2 regions of the Polaromonas sp. SP1 genome follow, and region 2 is predicted to be linked to the other one. Evidence: predicted binding sites of a transcription regulator. Region 2 holds the regulator's gene; the other holds the start of a gene.

Region 1 (15,918 bases), 800 kb from region 2:
CAGACGGTGCTGGCCAACATCCTTGCCACGCCGCTCAAGGTGCTGGCGCCGCTGCTGTGTTCGCATGTCGACAAAGGCGGGCACCTGGTGCTGGCCGGCATTCTTGACCGCCAGGCCGAAGAGCTCAAGGAGGCCTATGCGCCTTACTGCCGGCTCACCGTGCATGACACGCAAGAGGGCTGGATCCTGATGACCGCGGCCTTTTAGGCATTCCCGCGCTCCAGCTCGCCACGGGCCGTCAGCAGCGGCCTGCACCCCTACAATACAGCGCTAAATGAGCCTGATTACGCGCTGCCCCGCATGCGGCACGATGTTCAAAGTCGTGACCGATCAACTCAAAGTCTCGCAGGGCTGGGTGCGATGCGGGCATTGCGCCGAAGTCTTTGACGCTTCGGCCCATCTGCTGCCCCGCGATATGTCGTCGCTGGCAACGTCATCCGCCCCGCTGGCCGACACCGCGCCGCAGCCACTGCCGGAACCCGGCCCTCCTTCCACCCCGCAAGCCACCGCCGACACAGAGCCTGCAGGCCTTCACCCCGATGACTGGGCACCTGCCCGGTCGTTTGCCGACAGGGCGCCGCAGCGGCCCATGCGGGCCGGACCCGTTGAAGCCCAGGACAGCGCCGCCGACTTTGACCCCGTGCGCTGGAAGCGGGCGCAGCAGGAACGCCAGCTGGATCCGGTGGAGCTCGATGATGATTCGCTGCCCCCGGCGCCGCTGCCCCGGCAGCCGGCCATGGTGCGGCCAACGCCCGAAGACGATTCAAGCTTCCTTTTCTCGGATGTGGACTCCGGCATGCCGGACTCGCGCATACGCGTGGAGCACGATGTTTCTTTTGTGCGGGATGCGCGGCGCAAGGCCTTCTGGAAGAAGGCGTCGACACGCTGGTCGCTGGCTTTGCTGTCCTTGTTGCTGCTGGCGGCCCTGGTGCTGCAATGGGGCGTGCAGCAGCGGGACACGCTGGCGGCGCTGGAGCCGCGCCTGGTTCCGGCGCTCCAGGCGATTTGCGGCCCGCTGCAGTGCCAGATACGCGCGCCCCGCCATATCGAGGCGCTGGTGATCGACAGTTCCAGTTTCAACCGTCTCGGCCCCGACGCCTACCGGCTCAGTTTTACCCTCAAGAACACCGGCGTGGTGGTGCTTGAAATGCCGTCGCTGGAAGTCACGCTGACCGACACACAGGACCAGGCCATCGTGCGCCGCATCCTCACGCCGGCGCAGTTTGGCGCCAAAAGCGCTACGCTGGCCGCACAGTCGGACCTGGCGGGTGTGGTCGTCATGAAAGTCTCCGGCGACGCGGCTGCGCCGGCGCCTGCTTCGGCATCTTCTTCCCCTTCCCCTGCGCCCGGCGGCCCCTTGCGGGTTGCCGGCTACCGCGTCCTGGCTTTTTATCCCTGATTGATACGAGAGAGAACTGAATGTCTGCTGTTATCTGTGGCTCCCTGGCGTTTGACACCATCATGACTTTTGAGGGGCGCTTTTCCGAGCAGATCCTGCCCGACCAGTTGCACATCCTCAATGTGTCTTTCCTGGTGCCGGCCCTGCGCCGTGAGTTCGGCGGCTGCGCCGGCAACATTGCCTACAGCCTGCGCCAGCTCGGCGGCAAACCGCTGCCCATGGCCACCGTCGGCACCGACGGCGCCGAGTATGTGGAACGCATGAAAACCCTGGGCGTCAGCACCGAGTTCGTCCGCCAGGTCGGCGATACCTACACCGCGCAAGCCATGATCATGACCGACCGCGACAACAACCAGATCACGGCCTTCCACCCCGGCGCGATGATGCAGGCCCATGTGACCCGCATCGAGGCCCGCAGCGACATCAAGCTGGGCATCATTGCTCCCGATGGCCGCGACGCGATGCTTCAGCACGCAGAACAGTTCAAGGCGGCCGGCATTCCTTTTGTGTTTGACCCGGGCCAGGGCCTGCCCATGTTTGACGGCAAGGAGCTGGCGCATTTTGTCGAGCTGGCGACCTGGGTGACGGTCAATGATTACGAAGCCAAAATGCTTTGCGACCGCACGGGTCTGTCGTGCGCCGAGTTGTCGCGCAGGGTGGAGGGCCTGGTGGTGACGCTGGGCGCCGAGGGCTGCGAAGTCTGGGTGGCCGGCGAAAAAACGCTGGTACCGCCTGTGAAGGCCACAGAAGTGGTCGATCCGACCGGCTGTGGCGATGCCTTTCGCGGCGCACTGCTGTTTGGCCTGGAGCAGGGCTGGTCGCTGGCGCGTTGCGCCGCGCTGGGTAACCGGGTGGGTGCGCTCAAGATCGCCACGCGCGGCGGCCAGAATTACACCCTGACTGCTGAACAAATCGCTGCCTAGCCCAATCCGTACCTTGGGTTATAGCTATTAAATTAATAGCAATTTAACCGCTGCGCTGCCCGTTTGCTGATTGCGTCCTTATGGCGCGGGCCTGCCCGCAGCCTTCACCAATTCATCCCATGTGGCCTGGCTTGCCGCCAAAGCTTGCACGCGCAGCTGCTTGCGCCTGGAGGTCTCGCCGCGCGCCAGCGTGACCGCCTGTTGGGGTACACCCAGGCAACCGGCCAACCACTTCACCAGCGCCTGGTTGGCTTTGCCGTCTACGGGAGGCGCCTGCAGCCGCAGGCGCAGCGCCAGATCTCCGGCCTCACCATGCAGTCCCATGGCTTGGGTTCTGGCGGCATTCGGCACGACGTGCACGTCCAGCAGCACATCGCCGTTCTTTTCCGTGCGCATGAAGGGCAGGTCGGGTGGTGCAGGGGGTATGTTCATGGCGGCGGGTATGTGAAGAGGCCGGGCAGCTGTGAAAACTGCACGGGCATGAAAAATAACCCCACGCTCCCTCACTTCGTGTGCTCGCTGCCCCCTGAGGGGGCGCTTTTCATTTTGGGGCGGCCCGGCAATGAAAAAAGCCCGACATCTTTCGATATCGGGCTCCAAGCAGAAATACCTTACTGCTTACGGCTTGCTGGCTGTTGGAAACGGCCAGGCAGCTTGCGGGTTCAGGGTTGTCTGAGCCGCAGGGGCAGCCGCTACAGCAGGTGCTTTGGCAGCTTTGGCAGCAGGTTTTTTCGCGGCTTTCTTCGCAGCGGGCTTTTTCGCTGCTTTCTTGGCGGCAGGCTTTTTCGCAGCGGCTTTCTTGGCCGCTGGTTTCTTCGCTACCTTTTTCGCGGCCTTCTTGGCTGCTGGCTTTTTAGCTGCGGCTTTCTTCGCCGCTGGCTTCTTGGCCGCTACCTTCTTGGCTGCTGGCTTTTTCGCTGGCGATTTTTTCGCAGCTGGCTTCTTGGCCGCTACTTTTTTCGCTGGAGCTTTTTTAGCCGGAGCTTTTTTCGCTGCTGCTTTTTTCGCAGGAGCCTTCTTAGCCGCTACTTTTTTAGCAGGGGCTTTCTTTGGAGCAGCTTTTTTAGCCGCAGTTTTTTTCGCAGTTGCCATAGTTTTCTCCTTGATCACGTTGCAAAGAGCACTTCACGGTTGGAGTACGTAAAGCGATTCACGGCGTTGGGCCCCGGATAAACCGGTCCCAGCGCCGCGAACACAGGAGCAAAGCCCAACGCGTGCTCTTCGGCAGCGTCATTGGTCATTGCAATTCTTAAAATCATTGTTCGGGCGTTTTTCAATCAATCCCAGGAAAGTGCACCACCGGACTGGTACTCGATCACACGGGTTTCAAAGAAGTTGCGCTCTTTCTTCAGGTCGATCATTTCGCTCATCCACGGGAACGGATTCTCCTCGTTGGGGAAGAGAGTTTCAAGTCCGATCTGCGTGGCGCGGCGATTGGCAATGTAGCGGAGGTAGCCTTTGAACATGGAGGCATTGAGGCCGAGCACGCCGCGCGGCATGGTGTCTTCGGCGTAGCGGTATTCCAGTTCGACGGCTTTCATGAACAAGGCCTTGATCTCGGCCTTGAACTCTGCGGTCCAGAGATGGGGGTTTTCCAGCTTCAGCTGGTTGATCAGGTCGATGCCGAAGTTGCAGTGCATCGACTCGTCGCGCAGGATGTACTGGTATTGCTCGGCGGCGCCGGTCATCTTGTTCTGGCGGCCCAGCGCAAGAATCTGCGTGAAGCCCACATAGAAGAACAAACCCTCCATCAGGCAGGCAAACACGATCAGCGACTTGAGCAGCGTCTGGTCGGCTTCGGGCGTACCGGTCTTGAAGTGGGGGTTGGAGATGACTTCAATGAAAGGGATCAGGAACTGGTCCTTGTCCTTGATGGACTGGACTTCGTTGTAGGCGTTGAAGATCTCGGCTTCGTCCAGGCCCAGCGACTCGGTGATGTACTGGTAAGCGTGGGTGTGGATGGCTTCTTCGAATGCCTGGCGCAGCAGGAACTGGCGGCACTCGGGCGCCGTGATGTGGCGGTAGGTGCCCAGCACGATGTTGTTGGCGGCCAGCGAATCGGCCGTGACAAAGAAACCCAGGTTGCGCTTGACCAGGCGGCGCTCGTCTTCGGTCAGGCCGTTCGGGTCTTTCCAGAGCGCGATGTCGCGCGTCATGTTCACTTCCTGCGGCATCCAGTGGTTGGCGCAGGTGGCGAGGTATTTTTCCCAGGCCCATTTGTATTTGAAGGGCACCAGCTGGTTGACGTCGGTCTGGCCGTTGATGATGCGCTTGTCGGAGGCCTTGACGCGCTGCGCCTTGGCGGGTTCTGCTGCAGGAGCAGAAGGGGTAGAAGAGATGGCAGCGGGTGCGGGTGTGAACGCGCCGTCGTTGAGCATGCGCACTTGCGCTTGGGGTTGCCCGGCGGGGTTCAAAGAAAGAGGCGGAAGTTCCATCGAGCGGCCTTCGGGCGTGCCGCTGTTATGAGATGTTTGCAAAGATGGTTTGACTTCTTCGTCCCAGGTCAACATAGAGGTTTCCAATACTTTGGGATTATGAAAGCAGCGATACAAAATGAAAAGTGTTCATTCACATCGCTACAAAATTGTGTTGCTCATATACATCGAATCGCGCGGCCGGGTGACTGCGCGATTCAAAGTTTTTTTACTGGCAGGCCTCGCATCCCGGGTCATCGATCGCGCAGAACTTGATGTCGGTTGCCGGCGTTGCATTCATCTGCGCTTGCGCTGCGGCAGCAGCCGCTTCGAGCGCGCTCATGCCGCTGCTTGCGGTGGCCGTGCTGGAAGAAACCGAGTTCATCTTGCCTGCGGTCACGGTTGATTTCTCGGCGTGCGTCGCGCTCTGCGTGCGCAGGTAGTAGGTGGTCTTCAGGCCGCGCAACCAGGCCAGCTTGTAGGTGTCATCGAGCTTCTTGCCCGAGGCACCCGCCATATAGATATTGAGCGATTGGGCCTGGTCGATCCATTTCTGGCGGCGCGCTGCGGCTTCGACAATCCAGGAGGTCTCAATTTCAAACGCCGTGGCGTACAGCGCCTTGACGTCTTGCGGCACGCGGTCGATGGGGCGCAGCGATCCGTCAAAGTGCTTCAGGTCCACCACCATCACGTCGTCCCACAGGTTCAGGCGCTTGAGGTCGCGCACCAGGTAGTGGTTGATGACCGTGAATTCGCCGGACAGGTTGGACTTGACCGAGAGGTTGCCGAAGCAGGGCTCGATGCAGGCGTCCACGCCGATGATGTTGGAAATCGTGGCCGTCGGGGCGATGGCGACGCAGTTGGAGTTGCGCATGCCGTCTTTGGCGATCTTCTTGCGCAGGGCTTCCCAGTCCAGCGTGGCGGAACGGTCGACTTCGACGTAGCCGCCGCGTTGCTCGGCCAGCATGTCCAGCGTGTCCAGGGGCAGGACGCCCTTGTCCCAGAGCGAGCCCTTGTAGCTGGCGTACTTGCCGCGCTCTTTGGCCAGCTCGGTGGAGGCCCAGTAAGCGTGGTAGCAGACGGCTTCCATGGACTTGTCGGCGAACTCGACGGCTTCCTGCGAGGCGTAAGGCACGCGCAGTTCATACAGGCAGTCCTGGAAGCCCATGATGCCCAGGCCCACGGGACGGTGGCGCATGTTGGAGTCGCGGGCCTTCTTGACGGCGTAGTAGTTGATGTCGATCACGTTGTCCAGCATGCGCATGGCCGTGGTGATGGTTTTCTTGAGCTTTTCGTGGTCGACCGCGCCGTCCTTCAAATGCTGCACGAGGTTGACCGATCCGAGGTTGCACACGGCGGTTTCGGTGTCGCTGGTGTTCAGCGTGATCTCGGTGCACAGGTTGGACGAGTGCACGACGCCGGTGTGCTGCTGCGGCGAGCGCACGTTGCAGGCGTCCTTGAAAGTGATCCAGGGATGGCCGGTTTCAAACAGCATCGACAGCATCTTGCGCCACATGTCGGTGGCCTGCAGCTTGCGGGAGGGCTTGATCTCGCCGCGCTCGGCTTTGGCCTCGTAGGCGGTGTAGATTTTCTCGAAGTCCTTGCCGAACTTGTCGTGCAGGTCAGGCGTGTCGGACGGCGAGAACAGTGTCCAGGTGCCCTTTTCCATCACGCGGCGCATGAAGAGGTCGGGGATCCAGTTGGCGGTGTTCATGTCGTGCGTGCGGCGGCGGTCGTCGCCGGTGTTCTTGCGCAGCTCGAGGAACTCCTCGATATCCAGGTGCCAGGTTTCCAGGTAGGCGCAGACGGCGCCCTTGCGCTTGCCGCCCTGGTTGACCGCCACTGCCGTGTCGTTGACGACCTTGAGGAAAGGCACGACGCCTTGCGATTCGCCGTTGGTGCCCTTGATATGGGCGCCCAGGGCGCGAACGGGCGTCCAGTCGTTGCCCAGGCCGCCGGCAAATTTGGACAGCAGGGCGTTTTCCTTGATGGCGTCGTAGATGCCGCCCAGGTCGTCGGCGACGGTCGTCAGGTAGCAGGACGACAACTGCGAGCGCAGCGTGCCGGCATTGAACAGGGTCGGCGTGCTCGACATGAAGTCGAAGGACGACAGGATTTCGTAGAACTCGATCGCGCGCTCTTCGCGGTTGATCTCGTTGAGCGACAGGCCCATGGCCACGCGCATGAAGAAAGCCTGCGGCAGCTCGATGCGCTGCTTGCGCACGTGCAGGAAGTAGCGGTCAAACAGGGTCTGCAGGCCGAGGTAGTCGAACTTCAGGTCGCGCTCGGGCTTGAGCGCGGCGCCCAGGCGGGCCAGGTCGAACTGCTGCAGTTTTTCGTCGAGCAGCTCGTTTTGCACGCCCTTGGCGATGAACTGGGGGAAGTATTCGGCGTAACGGATCGCCATGTCGGCCTGGTTGACTTCCTCGCCCAGCACTTCGCGGCGGATGGTGTGCATCAAGAGGCGCGCGGTAGCGTAGGTGTAGTCGGGGTCTTTTTCAATCAGGGTACGCGCTGCCAGGATGGAAGCCTTGTAGACCTCGTCAATGGGAACGCCGTCGTACAGGTTGCGCATGGTTTCCGCAACGATGGGGTCGGGTTTGACGTCGGCGCCCAGGTTGGCGCAGGACGCCTCAATCAGCGCCTGCAGGTTGCGCACATCGAGCGCGACGCGGTTGCCGCGGTCGGTCACATGGATCAGGGGCGCTGCGGGTGCGGTGGTTTGGGGCTGGCGTGCGCGCTCCTGCGTGCGCTTTTCGCGGTACAGCACGTAGGCGCGGGCGATTTCGTGGTGGCCGCCGCGCATCAGGCCGAGTTCGACCTGGTCCTGCACGTCTTCTATATGAAAGGTGCCGCCGCCCGGGCGCGAACGCATCAGGGCGCGAATGACCGCCTGGGTCAGGCCGTCCACCGTTTCGCGCACGCTGGCCGATGCGGCGCCCTGCGTGCCGTGAACCGCCAGGAAGGCCTTCATCATGGCCACGGCAATCTTGTTGGGCTCAAACGGCACCACGCCGCCATTGCGGCGAATGATCTGGTAATGGGCGAGGGGGTTGGATTGTGCGTTGGTGTCGCCTGCTGCGGGATTGCCTGCCAGAACGCTGGACGTTGCTGGCACCGCGTGTTGTGCTGTTTGCATGAGTTCCTCTTTGTTTTATGACTGTCTGACGTGCTGTCCGGGGCATCCAAATTTGCCGGGGTTGTTCAAGGGCAATGAACGGTTCCCTGCGGCGCTGGGCCCGAATTACGTCAAAACTGAATTAGGGCTTAGACACTATACCTAGGGTACCAAGGGAATACAAGCCACTACAGGTAGTGTATCGCCCTCTGAATTCGCTGTTACGTTTTGTGGCTTTTTCAGGTGCTTTTTTGTGCCGTGCTTGTGCACCTCAATCAAGCATCGGAGAGCGCGTTGATGCTCGCCAAGCCCTCATGAAATCACGCTTGCGCCTCATGGACAAAGCGCTGGCGCGGCTTTGCGCGTGCTTTGGGCCGGCGGCACCGGCCGGCATTGAAACGGTAAAAGTACCGCAAATTTTTGCGCCACAAAATGCACCCTGATGGTGTGGTGCGCGCGGCGGGCCGTTCAAATAATTTCGGGAAAACACCTAGCAGGCAATGCCAGTGCGTCTTGCAGCAAAGGCCAGTCGAAGCCCGGTCCCGGATCCAGCTTGCGGCCCGGCGCAATATGCTCATGCCCGGCAATGTGGGCAATGGGATAGGCCTGAAGAAGCCCGGCGCACAGTCCGGCCAGGGTTTCATATTGGGGGCCCTCAAAGAGATTGCCTTCCAGCCCCTCCAGCTCAATGCCGATGGAGTCGTCATTGCAGTTGCCGCGTCCGCGGTAGCTGGACTCGCCGGCATGCCACGCCCGGTCGTTGCAGCCGACAAACTGCCACAAGGCACCGTCGCGGGCAATGAAAAAATGCGATGAGACCTGCAAGCCGCGAATGCCCTGGAAGTAAGCATGCGCCTCCCAGTCGAGTTCATTGGTGAACAGGCGCTGGACGTTGCCGTTGCCGAACTCGCCGGGCGGCAGGCTGATGGAGTGGATGACGATCAGGTCGATCTGCGCGCCTTCGGGCCGCGGGCCGAAATTGGGCGAAGCCAGTGCCCGCGCGTACCGGTACCAGCCGTTTTGCCACAGGGGCTGTGAGGCGGGTGCGCCGCCGGGCTCAGGCGGGGTCATCGGCAGGGTCGAGTCCGTCGGCGGGGTCGTCGCTGCCCGGCGTCACGATGTTCAGGCGGGCAATCCGGTAGCGGATCTGGCGAAGCGTCAGGCCCAGCCGGCTGGCTGCGGCGGTGCGGTTAAAGCCGGTTTCCAGCAATACCTTGGTAAGAATGTTTCTTTCCTGCCCGTCCAGGTAATCCTGCAGGTTCTCGGGAACCGAGACGTGCTCTTCCGCCGGCGCATCGAAGTGAAGCTCGCTGCCGTCGCCGAGCGCCACCGCCCGGTGCAGGGTGTTTTCAAGCTCCCGCACATTGCCGTTGAAGGGCCGCGCGCGCAGTTGTTCCATCACGGCGTCCGTCAGCTCGGGCATGCCGAAGCCGGACTCCTGGCAGATTCTTGAAAGCAGTGCCTTGCACAGAGCGGGCAGGTCTTCCCGGCGCTCGCGCAGGGCGGGCACAAGAATCTCGATCACGTTGAGCCGGTAATACAGGTCCTGGCGGAAGGTGCCTTGCTCTACGCCGGCGGACAGGTCCTTGTGGGTGGCGCTGACGATGCGCACATCGACGGCATCTTCGTGCGGGGAGCCCAGCGGGCGCACCGTTCGCTCCTGGATGGCCCGCAACAGCTTGGATTGCATGGCCAGCGGCAGGTCGCCGATCTCATCGAGAAACAGGGTGCCGCCTTTGGCCGCCTGGAAGTAGCCCTGCCGGTCCTGTGCCGATCCGGTGTACGCCCCTTTGCGCGCGCCGAAGAACTCCGCTTCGAGAAGGTTCTCGGGGATGGCGCTGCAGTTGACTGCCACAAAAGGGCCTGCCGCCCGGTGGCTGCAGCCGTGCACCGCTCGCGCGACCAGTTCCTTGCCGGTGCCCGATTCTCCCTGGATCAAAACCGGCGCCATGCTGCCCGCCACCTTGACGATGCGCGATTTCACGGCGCGCATGACGGCCGATTCACCGACCAGTTTTTGCAGTATCAAAGGCGCATCGGCGGCTACGGGCAGCGGGATCGCGAGGGGGGCGATACCCGGTTCCGCGCCATTGCGTTCGGCCTTGGCGGCAGCAGCGGGCTGCCGCGCGCCCTGCACGGCCGAGGCGACGACGCTGCGAAACTGTTTGAGGTCGACCGGCTTGGTGAGGTAGTCAAAAGCGCCGGCCTTCAGCGCTTCGACCGCATTTTCGGCAGAACCGTGCGCCGTGATGACCACGCAGCGCTCCGGCCGCTGCTGGGTCACCAGGTCGCGCAGCAATTCGAGGCCCAGGCCGTCCGGCAGGCGCATGTCGGTGATGACCGCGTCGAAGCGGTTTTCACTCAGTTGCTGGCGGGCCTGCTGCAGGTCGCCGGCAGCTTCCACCCGATAGCCTTCCCTGAGCAGCGTCAGCTCGTAGAGGGTGCGCAGGTCCGGCTCGTCGTCAATGACGAGGATGCGGGCTTGCTGGGCGGCGGGGGCTTGCGTGCTCATTAGGTGGGCATTGTGGCAAAAGAAGGCGGCGGCGTGTTTAAAGCGGGGGAGGTCGGCCTGAACATGACGAAGAATTCATTGCCCTCGGTGCCGGCGCGTTGTACGCGCTGGTAGCCGATAAGCGCGCCGTAGCGCTCGCACAGTTCGCGGCAAATATAGAGGCCCAATCCGCTGGAGCGGCTTTCCGAAGAGAAAAACGGCTCGAAGAGATGGGTCTGGACGGTTTGCTCCAGCGGCTGCCCGTCGCTCCATACCGACAGGAACGCCTGCCCCGGTGAAACGACCTGGGTACTCACCTCGATGGAGCGGACGGAGGTGCCGGCATAGCGCAAGGCGTTGTCCAGCAAATTGACCATCAGGCGCCGCAGGTGTTCGGGCTCAAAGCACACGACGGCGTTGCCCGAGTCTGTCGTGATGCGCATTCGCTGCGATGCGGCGGTTTGGGTACCCCAGTCGGTGGCGATTTTTTGGACGGTTTCATCCAGCGCCAGGGCAGTCGCCTCTGCCAGCGGCAGTTGCGCCTGGGCCCTGGAGATATTCAGCACCTCGTCGACAATTTTGGCCAGGCGCTGCGCGTTTTGCCTGACCATGGCGGTGAGCTGGCGGTGCCCTGCGTCCTGCAGGTCTTCCTCGAGCAGCGCGTTGGCCTGCGAGATGGCCGCCAGCGGATTCCTGATCTCATGCGCCACCGCGGCCGACATGCGTCCCATGGCGGCCATCTTCTCGGTTCTCACCCGCGCTTCCATTTCACGCAGGTCCTCGAGAAACATCACGCAAAGACTCTCGTGCGTGCCGTTTTGCGAGGCCGCCAGCCGCGTGCGCACGTGCAGCCGCCGGCTGTGGCTGTCCGGGTACTCAAGGCTGACGTCGGCCTCCTGGGGAGTCTGTGTGCTGAAAGTGTGGTGCGTCAATTCGGCCAGCGGCTGCCAGGCCGCTTCGGTGGCCAGGATAAAAGGTGCGTTGCGCACGGATTCCCCGGCTGTCAGCAAACGCCGGGAAGCAGGGTTCGCTGAACGGACGATGCCGTTGATATCCACCACCAGCACACCGTCCGCCAGGGTTTCGACGACCAGTTCATTGACCTGGATCTGCATGCGCGCGGCAGACTGGCTGCGCTTTGCCAGTTGCTCTTCACGCGCCAGGCGCAGTGCCAGGTGATTGGCCAGCAGTGCCACCAGGAAGAAGCCGGAGCCGCTCAGCCCCGACTGCAGAAAGCGCGCGCTGGAGTCACCCAGGTTTTGCAGCGAGCTCGACCATGCCTCCACCAGCAGCAGCAGCGTGACGCTGGCGGCCGTTCCAAAAGCCAGCAAAATCGGGCCGAGGATGGAGGAGAGCAGCACCGGCAGCGCAAACAGCGGTGTGTAGTTGATGCCGCTCGACTGCAGAAAATTCAGCGCCGAGAACGTGATGACATCCACGCCGATCGTCAATACCCATTGCGCGTCAAAGGTGCTTCCGGGCGGCCGGGGCCTGGCCCAGAGCCGCACCGCCAGCGTTGCGCACAGATAGGCGACGCACACCGCGATGGACCAGCCGTCGGTGATATTGCCCAGCGCATAAATAACGGCCTGCAGGATCACCAGCACGGAGGCAATCGCCACGCGCGCCGTCATGAATACGCGCCACAGGCGCCCGAATGAACCCACTTCCGGCTCGTTTTCCCAGGCGCCGGGTATCTTGTCGCCGCCTGTCTCAAACCAATGGGACGGCGTGGTCACAGGCCCTGGCCCCCGGCCTGGCGGCGGTGCGCATCGCTGCAGTAAATGCCCTTGCCTGCGATCAGCGCTTCTGATTTCGGCAAATGTACGCCGCAGACCTCGCAGGCGACGATTTCGGTGACAGCAGTTCCGGGTTTTGGCGGGGCCGGCGCACGGCTTGCCGCAGCGTCTTTTCTTTCCGCGTCGCGGTTGTTCCGCCAGAGCCAGAACACCACCAGCACCAGGGCCGCGACCAGCAGGTATTTCATGCCCGCCTCAGGATGACTTCAAGCACAAAGCGCGAACCCGCATAGCCCAGCAGCAGCAAGCCCGACCCCAGGTACAAAACGTTTACCGCCTTGCGCCCGCGCCAGCCCAGGCGCGCGCGGCCGATCAGCAGGCCGGCGAATGTCAACCAGGCCAGGACGGAAAAAACGGTTTTGTGGTTCCACTTCCAGGCCAGTCCCGGCCCGTAGAGCGTCTCGGCAAACAGCCAGCCTACAAACAGCGTGGCCGACAGCAGCACAAAGCCGGCCTCGACGAAGCGGAAGGTCAGGCGCTCCAGCGTGAGCAGCGGCACGCCGGCATCGGTTTGCGCGGCCAGGCGGATGGCCCGTTCGGAGCGCGTCATCAGCCAGCCGTGCACGACCGCCGCGGCAAAGAGTCCGTAAGACGCGATGCCCAGGGCCCAGTGCAGCGGCAGCCAGGGTGAGGCGATGGCGTGGTAGGTCGTTCCGGGGAAGATGGCGGCAACGATGACGGCCGCGCTGCCCAGCCCGGCCAGCGCCCAATGGGCCTGCAGCTGCGGGAAAAGGCGGCTTTCGATCGCGTAGACGGTCAGCACCAGCCAGACCGTCATGGACAGGGCCGGCGCAAAACCGAAGCGGGGCGGCTCGCCCAGCAGGCCGTCGGCCAGCGCGAGCGCGTGCAGCAGCCAGGCCGCCAGCAGCACGGCGCGGATGGTGCCGGCCGCCAGGCGCGGGGTGGCCAGCGCCAGCACGGCATAGGCAATGGCGGCGCCCGCCGCTACCGCAAGACCCCACCAGGCGCTCAAAGCTAAAATCATGGCTAGAGTTTAGCCTTTACTGTCTTTCCCGCCGCCCTCCTGACAGCCTGGCGCCCTCCCTTTCCCACCCCTAACTGCCCCACGCCCGTGGCGCCTTCCCATGGCCTCAGCCCTTACCGACAAGTTATCCCGCCTCGTCAAGGAAATGCGAGGCCAGGCCCGCATCACCGAATCCAATGTGCAGGACATGCTGCGCGAGGTGCGCATGGCGCTGCTGGAGGCCGACGTCGCCCTGCCGGTGGTGCGCGACTTCATTGCCCGGGTCAAGGACAAAGCGCTTGGTCAGGAGGTGATGGGATCGCTCTCGCCGGGCCAGGCGCTGGTCGGCATCGTCAACCGCGAGCTGGCGGCAACGATGGGCGAAGGCGTGAGCGACATCAACCTGGCGGCCCAGCCGCCCGCCGTCATCCTGATGGCCGGCCTGCAGGGCGCGGGTAAAACCACGACAACCGCCAAGCTGGCCAAGCACCTGATCGAAAAGCGCAAGAAAAAAGTGCTGACGGTCTCGGGCGACGTCTACCGCCCGGCCGCCATCGAGCAGCTCAAAACCGTGACCAAGCAGGCCGGCGCCGAGTGGTTCCCGAGCTCGCCCGAGCAGAAACCGGCCGACATCGCCCGCGCCGCCATTGACTACGCCCGCAAGCATTTCTTTGACGTGCTGCTGGTCGACACGGCCGGCCGCCTGGCCATTGACGAAGCCCTGATGGCCGAAATCAAGGAGCTGCACGCCATCCTGAACCCGGTCGAAACCCTGTTTGTGGTCGACGCGATGCAGGGCCAGGACGCCGTCAACACCGCCAAGGCTTTTAAGGAAGCACTGCCGCTCACCGGCATCATCCTGACCAAAACCGACGGCGACTCGCGCGGCGGCGCGGCGCTGAGCGTGCGCCAGGTCACCGGCGCGCCCATCAAGTTCTCCGGCACCAGCGAAAAGATCGACGGCCTGGAAGTGTTTGACGCCGAGCGCCACGCCGGCCGCATCCTGGGCATGGGCGACATCGTCGCGCTGGTCGAGCAGGTGGCTGCCGGGGTGGACATGGCGTCCGCCCAGAAGCTTGCCGCCAAGATCAAGTCCGGCGACGGCTTTGACCTCAACGACTTCCTGAGCCAGCTGCAGCAGATGAAAAACATGGGCGGGCTGTCCAGCCTGCTCGACAAACTGCCCGCGCAAATGGCCGCCAAGGCCGGCCAGGTCGACATGGACAAGGCCGAAAAAGACATCAAGCGCAAGGAAGGCATCATCCAGAGCATGACGCCGCTGGAGCGCCGCAAGCCCGAACTCATCAAGGCCACCCGCAAGCGCCGCATCGCCGCCGGCTCCGGCGTGCATGTTCAGGAGGTCAACCGCCTGCTCAACGAGTTTGAGCAGATGCAGGGCATGATGAAGAAGATGAAGGGCAGCGGCATGATGAAGATGATGAAGCGCATGGGCGGCATGAAGGGCATGCCGAAGTTTTAACCGGCCGGGATTTAAGCAAAAAAGGCCACCTGCCCAATCGCCGCCTGGACTTATAGCTATTAAATTAATAGCATTTGCCGGAATTGACCGCCAAGAAAAAAGCCGCTTCAAGCGGCTTTTTTCTTGGGCTTTTCAAACGCGTCAGGCCGCCTTCAGCCGAGGCTGGGCCAGCCGGCTTGCATGCAGCCAGGCGCGGCGCAGCACCGCCGGCGAGCGGGTCTCTTCCGGGATCAGCAGGTAGTTCTGCGCACGCAGGGCCGTGCCCACGCCGACCTTGCTGGTGAGCACCGTCATCGGGATCGCCAGCAGCAGCGGCAGGCCGACCGGGATCAGCCAGACCAGTGCGCGGGCATCGATCACCGCAATGCCGACGGCCAGCAGCACAATCACGCCGGACATGGGCGCCAGCTGCGCCAGCGCATGGCGCCAGGGCACGGCGGCCGCTTCGCGCGGGGGCGACTTCCATTCGAGCTTCAGGCCGGTGAGGGCCACCACCACAAACAGCGAATGCGCCAGCATGCGGATGGGCGCCTGCAGCAGCGCGATCAGCGTCTCCAGCAACGCGCTGCGCAGCAGGCTGGCGGTGCCGCCGTAAGAGGCCTGCTGGCGGTTGACCAGCACGGCGACGATGCCCAGGATGCGCGGCAAAAACAGCATGCACAGCGTCCAGCCCCAGAGCGCCATCAGCTCGCCCGGCAGCAGCGTCCAGTCGGCAATCATCGGCGAGCCCGACAGCCACAGCGCCGTGCCTAGCGTGAGGAAGCACAGCCACAGCGGCGCCGACAAATAGGCCATCGCGCCCGTGCCGAACATGGAGCGGTGCACCGGGTGGATGCCCGGCTCGGCGATCAGGCGCGAGTTTTGCAGGTTGCCCTGGCACCAGCGGCGGTCGCGCTGCAGCTCGGCCAGCAAATCGGGCGGCTGCTGCTCGTAGCTGCCCACCAGGTCGCCCACCAGCCACACGTGGTAGCCGGCGCGGCGCATCAGCGCGGCCTCGACAAAATCGTGCGACATGATGCTGCCGGCCATGCCGCCCGTGCCGCTGATGTGCGCCAGCGCGCAGTGCTTCATGAAAGGCTCAATGCGGATGATGGCGTTGTGGCCCCAGTAGTGCGACTCGCCCATCTGCCAGAACTGCATGCCCAGCGTGAAGAGGCGGCCCGTCACGCGCGAGGCGAACTGCTGCGCGCGCGCATGCAGGGTCACGTGGCCGATGGCCTGCGTGGCAGTCTGGATGATGCCGGCCTTGGGGTTGGCTTCCATCAGCTTGACCATGGAGACCAGGCAGTCGCCGCTCATCACGCTGTCGGCGTCCAGCACCACCATGTAG
Region 2 (15,918 bases):
GCAAGCTCATGCTTGCACGCTTCGGCCAGGGCGTTGGTGATGCTTTCATTGAAGCGCGCCTGCACGATGCCGATGGAAAGTTTTCTGCCGTCCAGCTTGTCGGCTGTCCCTTTTTCTGCTCCAAACACGGTGATTCCCTTTTGATTGATTTGTAGATTTATAAATGGATGAAATGGCGGAAGGGGAAAGTCAGTCTTTGGTGATGTAGCCGACGATCTCGAGGCCATAGCCCGTCATGCTGGGCATGCGGCGCGGGTTGCCCATCAGGTTCATTTTGTGCACGCCGCATTCGCGCAGGATCTGCGCGCCCACGCCGTAAGTGCGCAAGTCCATGCGGCCGCGCTCGGGCGCCTGGCTGGCGCGTGCGGTGCCTTCAAACTGGGCCAGCAATTGCGCGGCACTTTCACCGCAGTTCAGCAACACGGCCACACCTTTGCCTTCGTCCGCGATGTGCTTGAGGCTTTGGTCCAGGCTCCATGAATGCATCGGACGGCCGGTTTCAAGGACGTCGAGTACCGAGAGGGGCTCGTGCACGCGCGCGGCGACCACGTCGTTGGCAGACCATTCACCGCGCACCAGCGCCAGGTGCAGGCCCTGGCTGGGTTTGTCACGAAAGGCGTGGGCCGTGAATTCACCAAAAGCGGTCTGTATCGTGCGGCAGCCGATCTTCTCGACCAGGGAGTCGTTGCGGCTGCGGTGCTCAATGAGGTCGGCAATGGTGCCGATCTTCAGGCCGTGTTCGGCGGCAAACAGCAGCAAATCCGGGAGGCGCGCCATGGTGCCGTCGTCTTTCATGATCTCGCAGATCACGGCGGCAGGGGAGCAACCGGCCATGCCGGCCAGGTCGCAGCCGGCTTCGGTGTGGCCGGCGCGCATCAGAACGCCGCCATCAACGGCCTGCAGCGGGAAGATGTGGCCGGGCTGCACCAGGTCACTGACCTTGGCGTCTTTGGCGACGGCGGCCTGCACGGTGCGGGCACGGTCGGCTGCGGAGATGCCGGTGGTCACGCCCTCGGCGGCTTCAATGGACACGGTGAATGCCGTGGAATGTTTGGTGCCGTTGCGCGTGGCCATGGGCGGCAGCTGCAACAGCTCGCAGCGATCGCGGGTCAGCGTGAGGCAGATCAGCCCGCGGCCGAAGCGCGCCATGAAATTGATGGCCTCCGGCGTCACGTGGTCCGCCGCGAGCACCAGGTCGCCCTCGTTTTCGCGGTCTTCTTCGTCAATCAGGATGACCATGCGGCCGGCACGCATGTCGGCGACGATTTCTTCAACGGGCGAAATGACAGTGGAGGCAGTGGTCATGGTTCAGGGGGTTTTGATATTTTTGTGGGGGTCGTTGAGCATACGCTCCACGTACCGCGCGATCAGGTCGATTTCCAGGTTGACGCTGGAGCCTGCGGCCAATTGGCCCAGGGCGGTGTTTTCGACCGTGTGTGGGATCAGGTTGATGCTGATCTCGCTGCCGCCGGACTCGCCGGGCAGGTCAACGACCCGGTTGACGGTCAGGCTGACGCCATTGACGGTGATGGAGCCCTTGTAGGCCAGGTATTTGCTCAGCTCGCGCGGCGCGCGTATGCGCAGTTCCCAGCTTTCGCCGACTTGCGCAAAGTGCGTCACGCTGCCGATGCCGTCGACATGGCCGGACACGATGTGGCCACCCAGGCGGTCATGGGCGCGCAGGGCTTTTTCCAGGTTGATGGGGCCGGGCTCGGCCAGTCCCGTGGTTTTGGCAAGCGATTCAGCGGAAATGTCGATGGTGAAGCGCTGGTTGGGGATGTCCAGGCTGGTGGCTGTCATGCAAGCGCCGTTCAGCGCAATGCTGTCCCCCAGGCCCACGTCGTCGAGGTAACCCGCAGGCGCCTCAACGGTGAGCCGCTTGCCGTGGTCTGAAGAGCTGCCCAGGCTATGGATGGCGACGATGCGCCCCATGCCGGTAATGATTCCGGTAAACATGGCTCTATTTTCGCAGGGAATGGGGACAGCACGCCGGGAAGGGCGCCAAAGGCCGGCAAAAGAAGGCTTAAAGCCCTGGTTTCAGGGCGGCTCAAGGCCGGGCCGTGCCAAGAAGCTGTTCTAAAACTGGTCTCGCCCCGTGATGCGAGCGATCACGCGCAAATCAGCGCCCACCCGGTCCGCCGAGTGAAATTGCAGCGGCACGGCTTCTGAAAGCGCCTGAAAAGGGCCTATGGAGGCCATGCCGAGACCGGGGCCCAGCAACTTGGGGGCGAGGTAGACGAGGACCTCATCCACCAGGCCTTCCCGGATGAGCGAGCCGTTCAGCTTGCTGCCGGCTTCCACATGGAGTTCGTTGATTTCGCGGCGGGCCAGGTCTTTCATCATGGCGGCCAGGTCCACTTTTCCACGTGCATCCGGCAAGAACGTGACCGTGGCGCCCTTGGCCACCAGGGCGGCTTCCCGGGGCGAGCCCTGGATGGCGGTGTAAATCCAGACCGGGCCGCCGGCCTGGAAAATCCTGGCATCAACCGGCGTCTGCAGCAGGCTGTCAACGATGACGCGATAGGGTTGGACCGGGGTCTCCACCAAACGGACATCCAGGCCTGGGTTGTCTTGCAGTACGGTGCCGATACCTGTCAGCACGGCAGAGGCCCGGGCGCGCCAGGCATGGCCGTCGGCCCTGGCCTCGGGTGAGGTGATCCACTGGCTCTGGCCATTGGACAAAGCGGTGGCGCCGTCCAGCGAAGCCGCGATTTTCATCCGGACCCAGGGGGTTTTGCGGACCATGCGGCTGAAGAAGCCGATGTTGAGTTCTTTGGCCTGCGCGGCGCCGGCGCCCACGTCAACCGCTATGCCCGCCGCGCGCAGGCGCTCAAAGCCTTGGCCGGAAACCAGGGGGTTGGGGTCCGCCATGGAGGCGACAACCTTGCGAATGCCCGCGGCAATCAAGGCGTCGCAGCAGGGGCCCGTACGCCCATGGTGGGAGCAGGGCTCCAGCGTGACGAAGGCCGTAGCGCCTTCCGTGGAATGGCCTCGGGCCGCTGCATCGCGCAGCGCCATGATTTCCGCATGCGGGCCGCCGGCCTGTTGTGTGTGGCCCAGCCCTATGGCTTGCCCGTCGGCCGAGACCAGGACACACCCTATGCGCGGATTGGGCGATGCGCTGTGGGGTGCGTTGGCCGCAGCCTGCAGGGCTGCTTGAATAAATTCGGGAGTGGAGGCTTTGTGGATGGGCTGTTGCATGGTTCCCCGCTGCGGCCACATCGGGGGACGGGGCCTATCGTTTTAACGCCAGCATTCCGCGATCAAGGCGGCGGTCGGGGCTGCGGCGGTGATGCCTTTGACACCCGCCTGCGTCAGGGTGAATCCGCCGCACTTGTCATTGACCATGCTGGCTGTGGACACAGGACGCATGATAAGCGTGAACGTGCTCGCGGTAGCAGTGCTCGGATTGGTGCCGGTGTTGGAGATTTCATAGAGCGCGGTGCCATCTGCGGGCGCCTTCATGAAAGTGGGCGGCATGGTGGCCCAGATTGTCTGGGTACCCGTGCGGTCGGCGTCGTAGCGGTCGTTGGCGGCGTAGAAGCGCTGCATGTATTGGGCAGCTTGCGAGAGCGCCACCCGCGCCGCGGCGCGGTTGCCGCGTGCTATATAGCTCTGGTAGGACGGCAGGGCGATCGCGGCCAGCAGGCCGACAATCGCCACCACGATCATGATCTCAATCAGCGTGAAGCCCGCCGAGCCGCCGTTTTTGTTCGATGTGGTCATCATGAATGATCTCTTGGTAAAAGCAGCGATTTTCAAACTTATTTTCAATTAGCGCGCGGAAAGAGCTGGCGCCACGAACGGTTCAGGACCGAGCCTGGGCAGGCGCCCGGATTGGCTGCCCGGTATGCGGCGCTGCTGCAATTGGGGAGCTTGCATTCGCTCTCATGTGCCGCAGCGTATGCCGCGTCGGCGCAACTGCCGCATTCCTCCACATGGGCCGCCGCATACACCGGGTTGGTGCAGTTCTGCGGAGGGGGCGCGCCCTTGGTGCGAATCGTGATGGAGCCGCTGGCATTCTGAACGCTTCTAAGGCCGGTGTCCTCACCCAAAGAATTCAGGATGACAAGAACAACGTCGATACCATCCGCAGGCGAGGTGTATGCGCAAACGTTCGCGTCTTTCTCGTCGATCTTTCCATCCCCATTGGTATCCAGCGTACCGCCCGCGCGGCAAGCGCCCGTGAGTGGATTGATCGCGAATGTCATTGCATTGCTGGTCGAGGCGAGGCAACTCGAGGCACTGGGCCCGGGCGCAACCGTATCGATTTTGACCACTTCGTCCTGCATGTACACCGGATAGATGGTGCGTTGGCCGGTAAACGCATCCTGAGTCAACTTCCAGCCGCGCCGGATCGACCAGTCAAGGGTGGTGACTGCAGGGTTGACAAAAGTAATGGAGGCGACCTTGGTGGCACCGCCGCCATTGATTGTTTCGCCGGTATTTGGATCAATGCCACCCGTGACGAAGGTTTGTTTAATGGGCTCGAGTTGTGAATCGGCAATGGTGTCGCTCCCCGTGGAGCCGAAGGGCTTGCGGTCCCAAAGGCCATACACGACCTGAGCCGGTGTTGTCACGGCGGGGTCTCCGGCTTCAAACAACTTGCCGGTGGCTACGGTCACTACATAGCTGGGCTTGAAGCTGGGCTGATCCGTCCTCTCAACGACGGCCGGAGCGGCGGTGATAGGCAAAGCGGTGCTGCCGCTCAGTGCGGTGAACAGCGCCACGCCGCCGTTGCCCAAACCCCACGCGGTGGAGCTTGCGCTGCTCAGGTCAAATTTCCACAGCCGGCCTTTCAGGTCGCCTGCATAGGCGCCGATGATCTGCCGCTTGTCGTTGTAAACCAGACGCACGCCGCCAAGTCCGTTGGCGAGCGTGTTATCGGTCTTGATTTCCTTCAGCAGTTTGCCTGTGCCGGTTTCAACGATGAAGAGGCTGGCTTTTGCGGACTTGCTGTCATAGCCGTTGCCGAAGATGGTTACCCAGTCACCGCTGACCGTAATACCGCTTTGGGGCGAGCTCAGGACAGTGCCCAATTCTGCGAATGAAGTCGTGGAGTTTCCCGGCATCACGGGAAATGCCGGATCCGCATTGATTTCCCACAGAACCGCCTTGCCGTTCATGTTGAGGGGGTCAGTGACGTTCAGCGCAAAGACGGATTTGGCTCCGGCGCCGGTGGTGCCCACGACCAGGTTACGCCATCCCGTCGAAGAGCCTCCGCCGGTCAGGTTGGGGGTTGTCACATAGGCGTCGACTTCTGTCAGCGGGCCGTCAGCCGTGTAGTTGTGGGCAAATGTATAGCCCTCAGTGGTCAGCACCTCGAGTTTCCCGAGGACGGAACGCGGAACATATGCAAAGACTTCTCGGCCGCCAGCGCTGGCGCCAAATCCTTCGCCGAAGCCGTGCACCATGCCATCATTGGCGCCGACAAACAGCACCCCTTCGTTGCGTGCCGCCTTGGCGTTCAGGTAGGCAGGGTAGTCCGGCAAGCCCGGGGTGGAAACCGGAAGCTTCTCATACTGCGGGTTGGTATTGTTCCTGATGTAAGTGGGTATCGAATTGACGATGTCACCCAGGACTGCCGGCCGTTTTCTCATGCCATTGCCTTCCAGGGTACGCACGCCGCGCAGGTAATCCACCACGTCGGAGGTCACCGCATTGCTCATCTGCATGTTGGCGTTGGTGCCCTTGAGGGTGTTGGCCGCCGTGTTGATGTTGGCGTAGGTGAAGGGCAGGCCTTGCTTGGTTGCATCCGTCCATACGAAGATGTTGCGGGAAGCTGGTGCCGGCAGCGTGGTGACGCCGGTGGGCTGACCATTGCCATCGGTGGCAATGACTTGCCATGCCACGGTGTCGGTGCTCACGTTTTTCATTTGCACGTTGCCCCACCACGTGCCGCTGGTGTAGTAGGGGATAAATTTCTTGGTGCCCGCCGTCAGGGTCACGGCAGACGCCGCCACACCGGCCTGTGAGAACTGCTGGCTCGCGATACTGCCAATCACACTGCCCAGGTCTTTCGTGAATTGATCCGCATCGGTCACCGTGAGGAAGCCGCCGCCGCCGTTGTGCGCCGCGTGGCGCATGTCGTCAATCGTTGTGACGGTATTAAGCGTCGGCGTAACCCACGCCAGTGTGCCGGCCTTGGCGCTTGCCACTTCCGCATCGGTCATTTTGCCGGGGGCACCAAAGCTGACCATGTAGCTGGTCATGTTTTGCCAGAACGGAGGGTCATTGGCGTCGCCATTGCCAAAGTCGTTGGCAAGATCGGTGCGAAGGTCGGTGACCCAGTACTTCAGTGCAATATCCGCCAGCGTATCCGCGACACCGCCCGTGCCGCTCACCTTGTCCGGTTTGCCTTTGGTCCGTACGTCGGTTTTTTCGGTTGGCTTGTACTGATATTTCTTGGTGGCGTCCAGCGCATGGGTATATGCCGGCCCCACGGTGCCGTCGACATCGCCTATGCCCGTGGGGGCCGCATCCGTGTAAAAACCGTCCGTGATCAGCAAGGTAAAGGAGCGCCGGCAGGACAAATGGCTGGCCGGTGTTTCTCCGGTGGGGGGCGACCAGGGCTTGGATCCCCAGGGGCCGCTATTGGCAGTGTTCTGGTAGTACTTGCCGGCCCTGTCCAATGCACCGCGCAGCGGTGTTCCGCCATTGGGCGTGCGGGCGTCAAGCCAGGAGAAAAAAGCGCTTTTGGCCACGCCAAAATCGGTCATGGTGTTGGGCGAGCCGTTGATGTCCCCATAGGCCAGGCGGAAGTTGTCGGACTGGTCGGCAAATGCCCCGGCCAAACCCGTTTTTGCCGACTTGATGCGGTCTATGTGATAAGCGCGCCAGTTCGCGATGTTCTGGCGCTCTTCGTTGAAAGTGCAGGTGGCCGCGGCGCAGTCGGTGCGGCTGCCGTTGTGGGGCCCAAATGGGTTGCTGTTGCCGGATGTATTGGCACCGTTCAGCTTGAATTTGTTGGTTGTCACCTCGTAGAAGTTGTAGTCCGCCGTGTTCTTGATGGCAGCGGAGGTGGTGTAGGTGGTGGGGTCCTTGCCCGCTTTCGGAAGGTACAGCTCCACGACCGAGGAGTTACCGACAGCCGCATTGGCCTGCTGCACGCCGCCTGAGTACCCCGGGCTATAGACCTTTTTCGGGTTATAGAACAGCAGGTTGTTGACAGGAGAGCTTTGGCGCGGGTCGCTGCTGCTAATGCAATCCACATGGAAGCCCGGTATGCTGGTGGAGTTCGGCGATTCGGTGACCAATGCGTTGGCGACATGCTTGGCATAGACGCATTCCCAGTCCATGGAGCCGGAGGTATCGAGCACCAGCGCGATGTTGGGCCTGACGTTCACGGTCTTGGAGAGCAGCGGCTCCTGCGCAACGACTGCGAAAGCACTGTCCGCTGCAATCAGTGCAGCCGCGTAAAACGCAACGCCACGCATAATGGAAAACTTCATGGCCAGGCCTTTCATGCTCGGGTCGAGCATCATTTCATGGTAATTACGGATTGAAGCCACACCTCTGTGCCTCTGGGTGCGCTTCCGTCTTTCGCGCCGACTTCAGGGCCGAAGCCCCTGGCGGTTGTCACAAAAACTTTGGTATCGGCGGGGGTCAGATACTGCGCCATGCACTCGGGCTGGCGGGTGAAATACAACTTGGTCCCCGCATCGCCGGACGAGGCGACCGCGACCGTCTTGAGGTTGGCCGTCGGCGTCATGGTGTCCCAGTTGGCCATGGTTTGCCAGGAATAGGGTGTCCCGGCGCCCAGGGGGGCCGCCTCGGGTGCGAAGCCGGTGGCGGGATTGATGGCAAAAAGCTGGACCTGCTGTTCGCAGAAGCGCAAGGCTGCTTCTGCGGTCTGCCGGGCCAGTGCCTGCTGGCGGCTCTGGTTGGCCACCTGCTCAGTCGACGAGGCGCCGCGGATCGAGATACTGGCCAGAACCGTAAGAATCATCAGCATGATGAGGGCTACGATCAACACCACGCCCTGTTGACCGTGCAGCTTCGCGGATTGGCGCGGCTCAGGGATTGACATAACCTACTCCATGGTTGCGCAGCAGCACCGTGGTGCGGTAAGCGCGGCGCAGCCTGCCGTCGGCGATATCGACGTTGGCACCTGCGCAGTTTTGATAGCTTGGCTTGGTGGCCGCAGTGCCCAGGTCCCCGAGTACGGGGTCTTCGCTCCTGACCACTATGCAGACTTGCGCTGCGACCACCTTGTTCCAGCGATCCAGCACAGACAGCGCCGCCAAGCCTACGTCCGTGGGCGCAGCGATGCCGGAGGCGGTCAGGTAGCCGCGCACATTCTGGCTGTTGGGAACTGCAGGCTCGGTGAGGGCAAAATTCACCGTCGCACTTTCGATGTTTTCGGCCAGCACCTGTGATTGCGCCAGGTTGCCGCTTCCGCGGCAGGTCAGCGTGTTGTTCGTGATGGCGAGGCGCGATTGCATGGTGTAGAAAGCAGCGCCCGCGGCACCTACACCGTTGCCGATGCAGTCCATCGGCAGGCCGGTGGAGGTGTTTTTCCCGCTGTTGAGGTCCCCTTCGTAGGCTACGGCCAATGCGAAACCGCCGCCTGCAGCGCAGGTCAGGGCGCTTATGTTGGCAACAGTGGCGTCCGTGAAACCCGTGTTGCAGGCGAACAGGTTCCAGCCTGCTTGCCCCAGGTCATTCTTGGCGCCGCCGGCGCGCGTGGGGTTATACCCCGCCTGGCGCAGCTCCTGGGTAAAAACGCTGAGCGCCATCTGCGCATCCTCGTTCATCTGGCCCTGCGCCTGCGCGTTTCGCGTGGCTGTGCTGCCCGAAACGTACATGACCACCAGCGCCCCGATGATCACCATGCCCAGTGTCATGGAGATCAGCAGCTCGATCAGTGTGAAGCCTGACTGCCTTGTTGCGGCGGATCTTGAGCCTGGCATGCGAGGGGGCTGCTGTGGGCGGCCTTGTGCGGGTGAAGTCATAACTGCACCTTCATGTAAAAGCAGCGTGGCAGCGTGGCCAGGGCTTTGGCGTTGTCCGAGCAGTTATCACTCGTCAATTCAGCGGACTGGTCGACCCCGCTGACTGTGCGGGTGTTATTCAGTACGCCGGCTTCTTCCCAAACAATCCAGATGTTGGCCTGGGTTGCGCTGGCGCCGGGCCGGATCAACTCAACGCCGCCCTGCGGCAACAGGGCGCGAACCCGGCTCTGGAAGGCCGTCAAGTCCGCGGCCGCCAGCATCGCAGGGGTTGTACAGTTGGGAAAGGCGCAAGGCGCAAGCGCCGGGGGGTTGCCGGTAGTCATCAAGGCGACGTCATAGTTGCCGGCAGACAGGCCGTTAGGGTTGAGCCTGACCACCTCCGCCAGCTCCGTGGCCAAAGCGCTTGCGATCGCACGGTTGGCCGCGTTCTTTTGCGCCGCGACCGAGTAGGCCTGCATGCCTGCAAGTGCCAGCATCCCGAAGGACATCAGCAAGATGGAAATAAGGACTTCCAGCAGCGACGAGCCTTGTTGGCTTCCTCGCGAAGAAGGAAGGTTCTTGATGGAGCCTAGCATGCGACGTCCCCTGTCTGGACCTTGACCCGGCCCACGGCGTTCATGCACAAGGTGCGGGTGTATTTGGCGTTGGTGGCGAACGAGCCCGAGGCATGCACCAGCCACCGGCCCGACTGGCCGATGGCGCGTCCAGTGCCGTCATAAATGATGCGGTTGCCGGTGGCGACGGCCGTGGGCGTGGAGACACCGACTGCGAAAAAGTCTCCGATACGGGCCACGGGCTCCTGGGCACGCAGCACAATATCGGTCGCAGCGTCAAAGCTGCCGTTACCGTTGCTGTCGAGGAACACCACCCACCCTTCCATCCAGCCGCCGACGGCCGCGCCGTCACCGGCGGAGCATACCGGGCTGGCTGCGGTGTAGTCGGCGGTCCTGCAAATCGTCACGCTTTTCCCGCGCCGCATGGCTTCACCGCGGGCGTAGCGGGTATCCGAAATAAACCCGTTGGTTGCCCGGGTGATGGACGCGTTGGCAAGCAGGCCCAGGAACGAGGGCGCCGCGAGGGTCGCCAGGATCGCGATGATGGCGATAACGACCAGTAATTCAATGAGGGTGAAGCCTCGCTGAATCCGCCTCATGGCGCGCCAGGGCTGTTGGGGGTGAAAAGCGGCAGGGCCGGTGATCGACAGATTTTCGAACATGCGCAATTGTGAGCATGCGCCGGCGGTCCCGCCTGCGGTATTCGACGTCCGGTCAGGTCTGCGTGACGAACGGTAAGCTAGCGTCTCACCTCATCCACCAGCGTCTTGAACTCGTCGATGTCTTCAAAACTGCGGTAGACGCTGGCAAAGCGCACATAGGCGACTTTGTCGAGCTTTCTGAGCTCGCGCATGACGAGCTCGCCGATGCGGTTGGAGGCAACCTCCCGCAGGCCCAGGCTCAGCAGTTTTTCCTCGATGCGCTCGATCGCCGAGTCGACCTGCTCGGTGCTGACCGGGCGCTTGCGCAGCGCCAGGTTCAGCGAGGCCAGCACTTTGGTGCGCTTGTATTCGATGCGCCGGCCGTCTTTCTTGACGATGGACGGGAAGGTGACGTCGGGCCGCTCGTAGGTGGTGAAGCGCTTTTCACACGCGCCGCACTGGCGGCGGCGGCGTATGAAGTCGGCATCTTCGGAGACCCGGGTTTCGACAACCTGGGTTTCAAGGTGGCCGCAGAAAGGGCATTTCATGGATTGGGCCCTGTGTGTAGTGACGAAAATTGACCAAATCCGCCTCCAGCCCAATCAGGACGTACGCAGTCAGCTATAAAAATCATAGCGACTGCGCCGTCCGTCATGCTCAGCGGTAGACCGGGAAGCGGCTCGTGAGCGCGTGAACCTTGGCGCGGACCGCTTCAATGTTGGCCGCGTCGCGCGGGTTGTCCAGCACGTCGGCGATCAGGTTGGCGGTGGCGCGGGCTTCTTCGTCCTTGAAGCCGCGTGTCGTCATGGCCGGGGTGCCGATGCGCACGCCGCTGGTGACCATCGGCTTTTCCGGGTCGTTCGGGATGGCGTTCTTGTTGATCGTCATGTGGGCGCTGCCCAGCACGGCTTCGGCTTCCTTGCCGGTGATGCCCTTGGCGCGCAGGTCAACCAGCATGACGTGGCTTTCGGTGCGGCCGCTGACGATGCGCAGGCCGCGCTGCGTCAGGGTGTCGGCCACGATTTGGGCGTTCTTGACGACTTGCTGCTGGTAGGTCTTGAACTCCGGCGTCATGGCTTCCTTGAACGCCACGGCCTTTGCGGCAATGACGTGCATCAGCGGGCCGCCTTGCAGGCCGGGGAAGATGGCGCTGTTAATGGCTTTTTCGTGCTCGGCCTTCATCAGGATGATGCCGCCGCGCGGGCCGCGCAGGCTCTTGTGCGTGGTCGAGGTGACGATGTCGGCATGCGGCACCGGGTTGGGGTACACGCCCGCGGCCACCAGGCCGGCGTAGTGGGCGATGTCGACCATGAAGATCGCGCCGACGGCCTTGGCCACCTTGGCGAAGCGTTCGAAATCGATGCGCAGGCTGTAGGCCGAAGCGCCCGCGATGATCAGTTTGGGCTTGGTCTCGTGGGCCTTTCGCTCCATCGCGTCGTAGTCGATCTCTTCCTTGTCGTTCAGGCCGTAGGAGACGACGTTGAACCACTTGCCGCTCATGTTTAGCGCCATGCCGTGCGTCAGGTGGCCGCCTTCGGCCAGGCTCATGCCCATGATGGTGTCGCCGGGCTTGAGGAAGGCCAGGAAGACGGCTTCGTTGGCCGAGGCGCCGCAATGGGCCTGCACGTTGGCGGCTTCGGCGCCGAAGATGGCCTTGATGCGGTCGATGGCCAGTTGCTCGGCCACGTCGACGTGTTCGCAGCCGCCGTAGTAGCGGCGGCCGGGGTAGCCTTCGGCGTATTTGTTGGTGAGCTGCGAGCCCTGCGCGGCCATGACGGCGGGCGAGGCGTAGTTTTCGCTGGCGATCAGCTCGATGTGGTGCTCTTGCCGGGCGTTTTCGGCCTGGATGGCGGCGAAGATTTCGGGATCGGTTTGTTCAACCAGGATGTTGCGGTGGTACATGGCAGTCCTTAAAGACGTGGTCCCTGCTCTTCAATGAATGAAACAAGGGCTGCCCAGGCGAACGGCTGAACGCTTGGGCCCAACGGCTTTCAGCGGTGCGCTTCCCAGTGGTGTCCCACGTCAGCTCCAATGGTTGTAAAAACCTTGAGCCTATCGCCAGTCGCGCACCTTGCTAGTGTAACTGAGGGCGCCGAAAACCCGCCGTGCCGGGGTTGTTTGCCGGCAGCCCTGAAAGCAAAAAGCCGGGGCGCTGGCAGCGGCCCGGCTTTTTGGCGTGGAGGCAACCGAATCAGGACTGGTTCAGCAGCGCCACTTTTTCCGGCGTTTTGCCGTCGGCTTCCAGTGCGTCCGGTTTGGCCGGCAAGGAGGCCGGCACAGGGCGCGACGTACCGGGAGGCGTACCAAAGAACGGCGAAGGCGTGCCGCGCTTGGAGGCAGACGCCACCACAGCCAGCAGGCGGGCGTGTTCACCCATCACCTTGCCGGCGTAGCCGCCGTCGTCTTCCATGTTGGCAGCGCCCACATAGTATTTGAGGCCGCCTTCGACGGAGCCGGCGCGGGCGATGCATTCCTGCAGCACCTTGACGCCGACGCGCAGGTTGGTCACCGGGTCAAACGCCGCCAGCTTACCGCCGAAGTTGTCGTACTTGTCGTGGTGCACCTTGGTCATGACCTGCATCAGGCCCTGGGCGCCGACCGGGCTTTGCGCGAACGGGTTGAAGCCCGACTCGATCGCCATGATGGCCAGGATCAGGGTGGGGTCCAGCTTGGCTTTCTGGCCGATCTCGAAGGCTTCGGCCACCAGCACGCTCAGCGGCTCGGGCGCGACGCCGTATTTTTTGCTCAGCCAGTAAGCCACTGCCGCCTGTTGGGCGGGCAGGTCTTTCGGGTTGGACGCCGTGGCGCGCTCAATGGCGGCCGGCTCGGTAAAGCCGATGGCCGCTTCCTGGCGCTCTTGCAGCCAGGTCATGAGCTTGAATTCACCGGCCTGACGCAAGTCGGGCCGGGCAGTCAGTGTGATCACCGCGAACACGACGGCCAGGCCCAGGAGGGCGAAGCTGTTGTGGGTGATCTCGAAAAAGCCCTGGGCGATGTCATCGGCAACGGTGGAGATACCGTTGCGCACACTTTTCAGGTGTGCCTCGAGGCTGAATTGTCCTAGCGCTGTCATAGCACTCCTTTCTACGCTTGCAGGCCCTTTGGGGGCCAGGCAGGCTTTGATTGGGTCGCCATCAAACCAAGGCATGCCTTGTGGGGTGTTGTTGACCCCCTGTTTGACGTTGCCGGCTTCGTGATGAATAGGGCAGCGGATTCGGGTTGTCCCTAGGTTGTTGTGGGACTGGCCGGATTCTATGGGTCTCGTTAATAACCTGTCAATAATAACAAATTGATTCTTTATATTAAAAAGACGAATAAAAACCTTGGTTCCTGGCAGAAACGCCCAGAATCAAGATAGTTACGGCCCCTTTTTGAGACCAAGCTCTAAGTTAAGTTCTTTGTAAAAAAGCCTGGATCGGCGGATTGCGGGACCGGATGTAGGCCAGATTCGGCTCTTGGTGTGGGACGCCTGCGGAGGTCCGCAGCTTAAAAGGCAAAGGCAATCACCGCCGGGACTGTGATTGAAAAGATGGTCTTGCCTCTGGATCGGCGCAGGGTTAACCTGCAATTGCGTGTTCATTCACGCATTCAATCGGGTAACCAACCCCGGTAAACCTGGAAGCAATCACTTGCTTTCATCGCACTGAGGACGATTCATCTCTTCTTTGCGGAAACCAGACGGCATGAGCATAAACGCCCGCCGTCAACCCCGGTCGGCCTCGCTGCCCGGGGTTTTTCTTTTGGCGCAACCGCTTTTTAATGCCCTTTGATTGACCGTCTTTTTCAAATAAATCATTGACCTATCGGCCCCGGCGCTAAAAACTCGACGCCTATGGCAATCAAAGATTTGAAGAATAAATGGCGGGAGTTCAACTGGCGCGAGGCCGATTGGCGCGAAATCGGCAAGTCACTGCCGGCCAGGGGGGCCGCCGTGGCCCGGTCGCCGCTCTGGCGGCGGCGCGCGGCCTGGGCGGTCGGGATCCTGCTGCTGGTCTGGGCGCTGGCTTATGCGGCCGTGCCGTCCATCCTGAAGTCGCAAGTCGAGAAGATCGCCTCTGAAAAGCTGGGCCGGCAGGTCACGGTGGGCGAGGTCGACTTCAAGCCCTGGTCGCTGGAGCTGACCCTGCGCGACCTGGCGATTGCCAGGGCTTCCCAGGCCTCCTCTGCCCAGGCCTCTCCCCAGAAAACCCCCCAGCTTTCCATCAAGCGCATATATATAGATGCAGAGCTCGAGTCCCTGCTGCGTTTTGCGCCGGTGGCCGACGCGGTGCAGGTCGACGAACCGGTGGTCTTTCTCACGCACCAGGGCGACGGCCGATACGACATCGACGACATCCTTGAGCGTTTGAAGTCGCCCGAAGACGCGCCGCCGGCCGGCGACCCGCCGAAGTTCGCGGTCTATAACATCGTGGTCAGCGGCGGGCGCATGGACTTTACCGACCAGTCCGTCGGCAAAACCCATGAACTGCGCGAGCTGGGCCTGTCGGTGCCATTCCTGAGCAACCTCAAGTCCAAACGCGAGATCAAGACCTCGCCGCACCTGGCTTTCAAGCTCAACGGCAGCAGTTTTGACACCGCCGCCGAAGGCACGCCCTTTGCCCAGACACACAAAACCGATGCCACGCTCACGTTGCGCGGCCTTGATCTGAGCCCCTACCTCGGTTATTGGCCGGCCAGCCTGCCGGTGAAACTGCAGGCCGCCGTGCTGCATGCCGACGCCAAGGTCGCGTTTGAGCAAACCCCGGCGACTTCGGTGCGGATCTCCGGAACGGTGACGGCGGAAAAAGTCAGGCTGCTAAGCGCGCAGGCGGCGCCAGCGGCCGTCCAGGCCAAGCCCGCGTCCCCCGGCAAACGCGCCGCCGCCGCCGAAACCCCGCCGCCCGCCCGGCCCGACCTGCTGGCTTTCGACCGCCTGCAGGTCAGCATGGACGACGTTCGTCCGCTCGAGCAGTTCGTCAAGCTTTCGGCGGTGGAGCTCACGGCGCCCACGCTGTCGCTGGCCCGTGACAGGGCAGGGCGGCTGAACCTGCTGGCGTCGTCCGGTGCGCCGGTTGCTATCAAAAAAGGAGCTACTGGCCAAGGTACAGAAAGGGCTGGAGGCCAAAATGATCCACAAGGCCAGGCCGGGGCTGCAAGCGGCGCCGCCAGCAGTCCCGTCCCCGCAGCGCCCGCCAAAGCACCCGCCGCCACGCCCTGGAAAGTGCAGGTCGCCCGCGTGGCGGTACGCGGCGGCCGGGTGAACTGGCTGGACGAAACCCTGGCCTCGCCCGCCGACATCCGCCTGGCCGGCCTGGCGCTCAACGCCTCGGCCATCGCCATCCCCTTTGCCGCCGGCGCGCCCCTGAAGTTCGACGGCTCGGTGGGGCTGGAGCCGCCGGCCGCCGCGCCGGCGCCGGCCAAGCCCGCAGCTAAAAAGACCGCCCAGCCCGCCGTGCCAGAGGCCCCCGCGGCCCCCGCGCTCCTCACCTTCAACGGCACCGCCACCGACCAGGCCGCGCAGGTCACCGCCAACGTGGCTTCCTGGCCGCTGGGCATGGCCGCCAAATACATCGGCCAGTTTTTGCTGCCCGCACTCAACGGCCAGCTCGACGCCCAGCTGGGCATCACCTGGCAGGCGCCCAGCGGCGACAAACCGCAGGCGCTGCAAGTCACCGCGCCGCAAGTCGCCCTGAGCGACGTGCAACTGGCCGAGGGCAAGGTCTCGCTGGTCTCCGTCAAACGGGTGGACCTGGCGCAGGTCGACATCGACCTGACCGGCCAGACCTTCAA

What was found. Region 2 encodes NrdR, which represses ribonucleotide reductase genes. Its sites were predicted from a motif close to CACNANATNTNGTG; they were not measured.
Region 1: the regulator NrdR is predicted to act here: its motif matches at 8,041-8,054, upstream of DT070_RS02745 (ribonucleoside-diphosphate reductase subunit alpha).

What each region holds. Positions count from the first base shown of each region.
Region 1 is NZ_CP031013.1:567,347-583,264, reverse strand. Features, by position in the region: gene prmA (50S ribosomal protein L11 methyltransferase) at 1-207, shown strand, start outside; gene DT070_RS02770 (DUF3426 domain-containing protein) at 275-1,399, shown strand; gene DT070_RS02765 (carbohydrate kinase family protein) at 1,420-2,322, shown strand; gene DT070_RS02760 (DUF167 domain-containing protein) at 2,401-2,754, opposite strand; gene DT070_RS02755 (histone H1-like DNA-binding protein) at 2,941-3,414, opposite strand; gene DT070_RS21675 (hypothetical protein) at 3,429-3,563, opposite strand; gene DT070_RS02750 (ribonucleotide-diphosphate reductase subunit beta) at 3,600-4,832, opposite strand; gene DT070_RS02745 (ribonucleoside-diphosphate reductase subunit alpha) at 4,966-7,875, opposite strand; gene ampD (1,6-anhydro-N-acetylmuramyl-L-alanine amidase AmpD) at 8,323-8,925, opposite strand; gene DT070_RS02735 (sigma-54 dependent transcriptional regulator) at 8,912-10,366, opposite strand; gene DT070_RS02730 (ATP-binding protein) at 10,366-12,084, opposite strand; gene DT070_RS02725 (PP0621 family protein) at 12,081-12,332, opposite strand; gene DT070_RS02720 (inner membrane protein YpjD) at 12,329-13,129, opposite strand; gene ffh (signal recognition particle protein) at 13,230-14,588, shown strand; gene mdoH (glucans biosynthesis glucosyltransferase MdoH) at 14,730-15,918, opposite strand, start outside.
Region 2 is NZ_CP031013.1:4,279,781-4,295,698, reverse strand. Features, by position in the region: gene ribH (6,7-dimethyl-8-ribityllumazine synthase) at 1-128, opposite strand, end outside; gene ribBA (bifunctional 3,4-dihydroxy-2-butanone-4-phosphate synthase/GTP cyclohydrolase II) at 190-1,305, opposite strand; gene DT070_RS20165 (riboflavin synthase) at 1,309-1,956, opposite strand; gene ribD (bifunctional diaminohydroxyphosphoribosylaminopyrimidine deaminase/5-amino-6-(5-phosphoribosylamino)uracil reductase RibD) at 2,077-3,201, opposite strand; gene DT070_RS20155 (type IV pilin protein) at 3,244-3,729, opposite strand; gene DT070_RS20150 (pilus assembly protein) at 3,771-7,484, opposite strand; gene DT070_RS20145 (PilX N-terminal domain-containing pilus assembly protein) at 7,481-8,029, opposite strand; gene DT070_RS20140 (PilW family protein) at 8,016-8,912, opposite strand; gene pilV (type IV pilus modification protein PilV) at 8,951-9,529, opposite strand; gene DT070_RS20130 (GspH/FimT family pseudopilin) at 9,523-10,170, opposite strand; gene nrdR (transcriptional regulator NrdR) at 10,248-10,697, opposite strand; gene glyA (serine hydroxymethyltransferase) at 10,807-12,051, opposite strand; ZMP/ZTP riboswitch at 12,096-12,225, opposite strand; gene DT070_RS20115 (lytic transglycosylase domain-containing protein) at 12,341-13,222, opposite strand; gene DT070_RS20110 (DUF748 domain-containing protein) at 13,982-15,918, shown strand, end outside.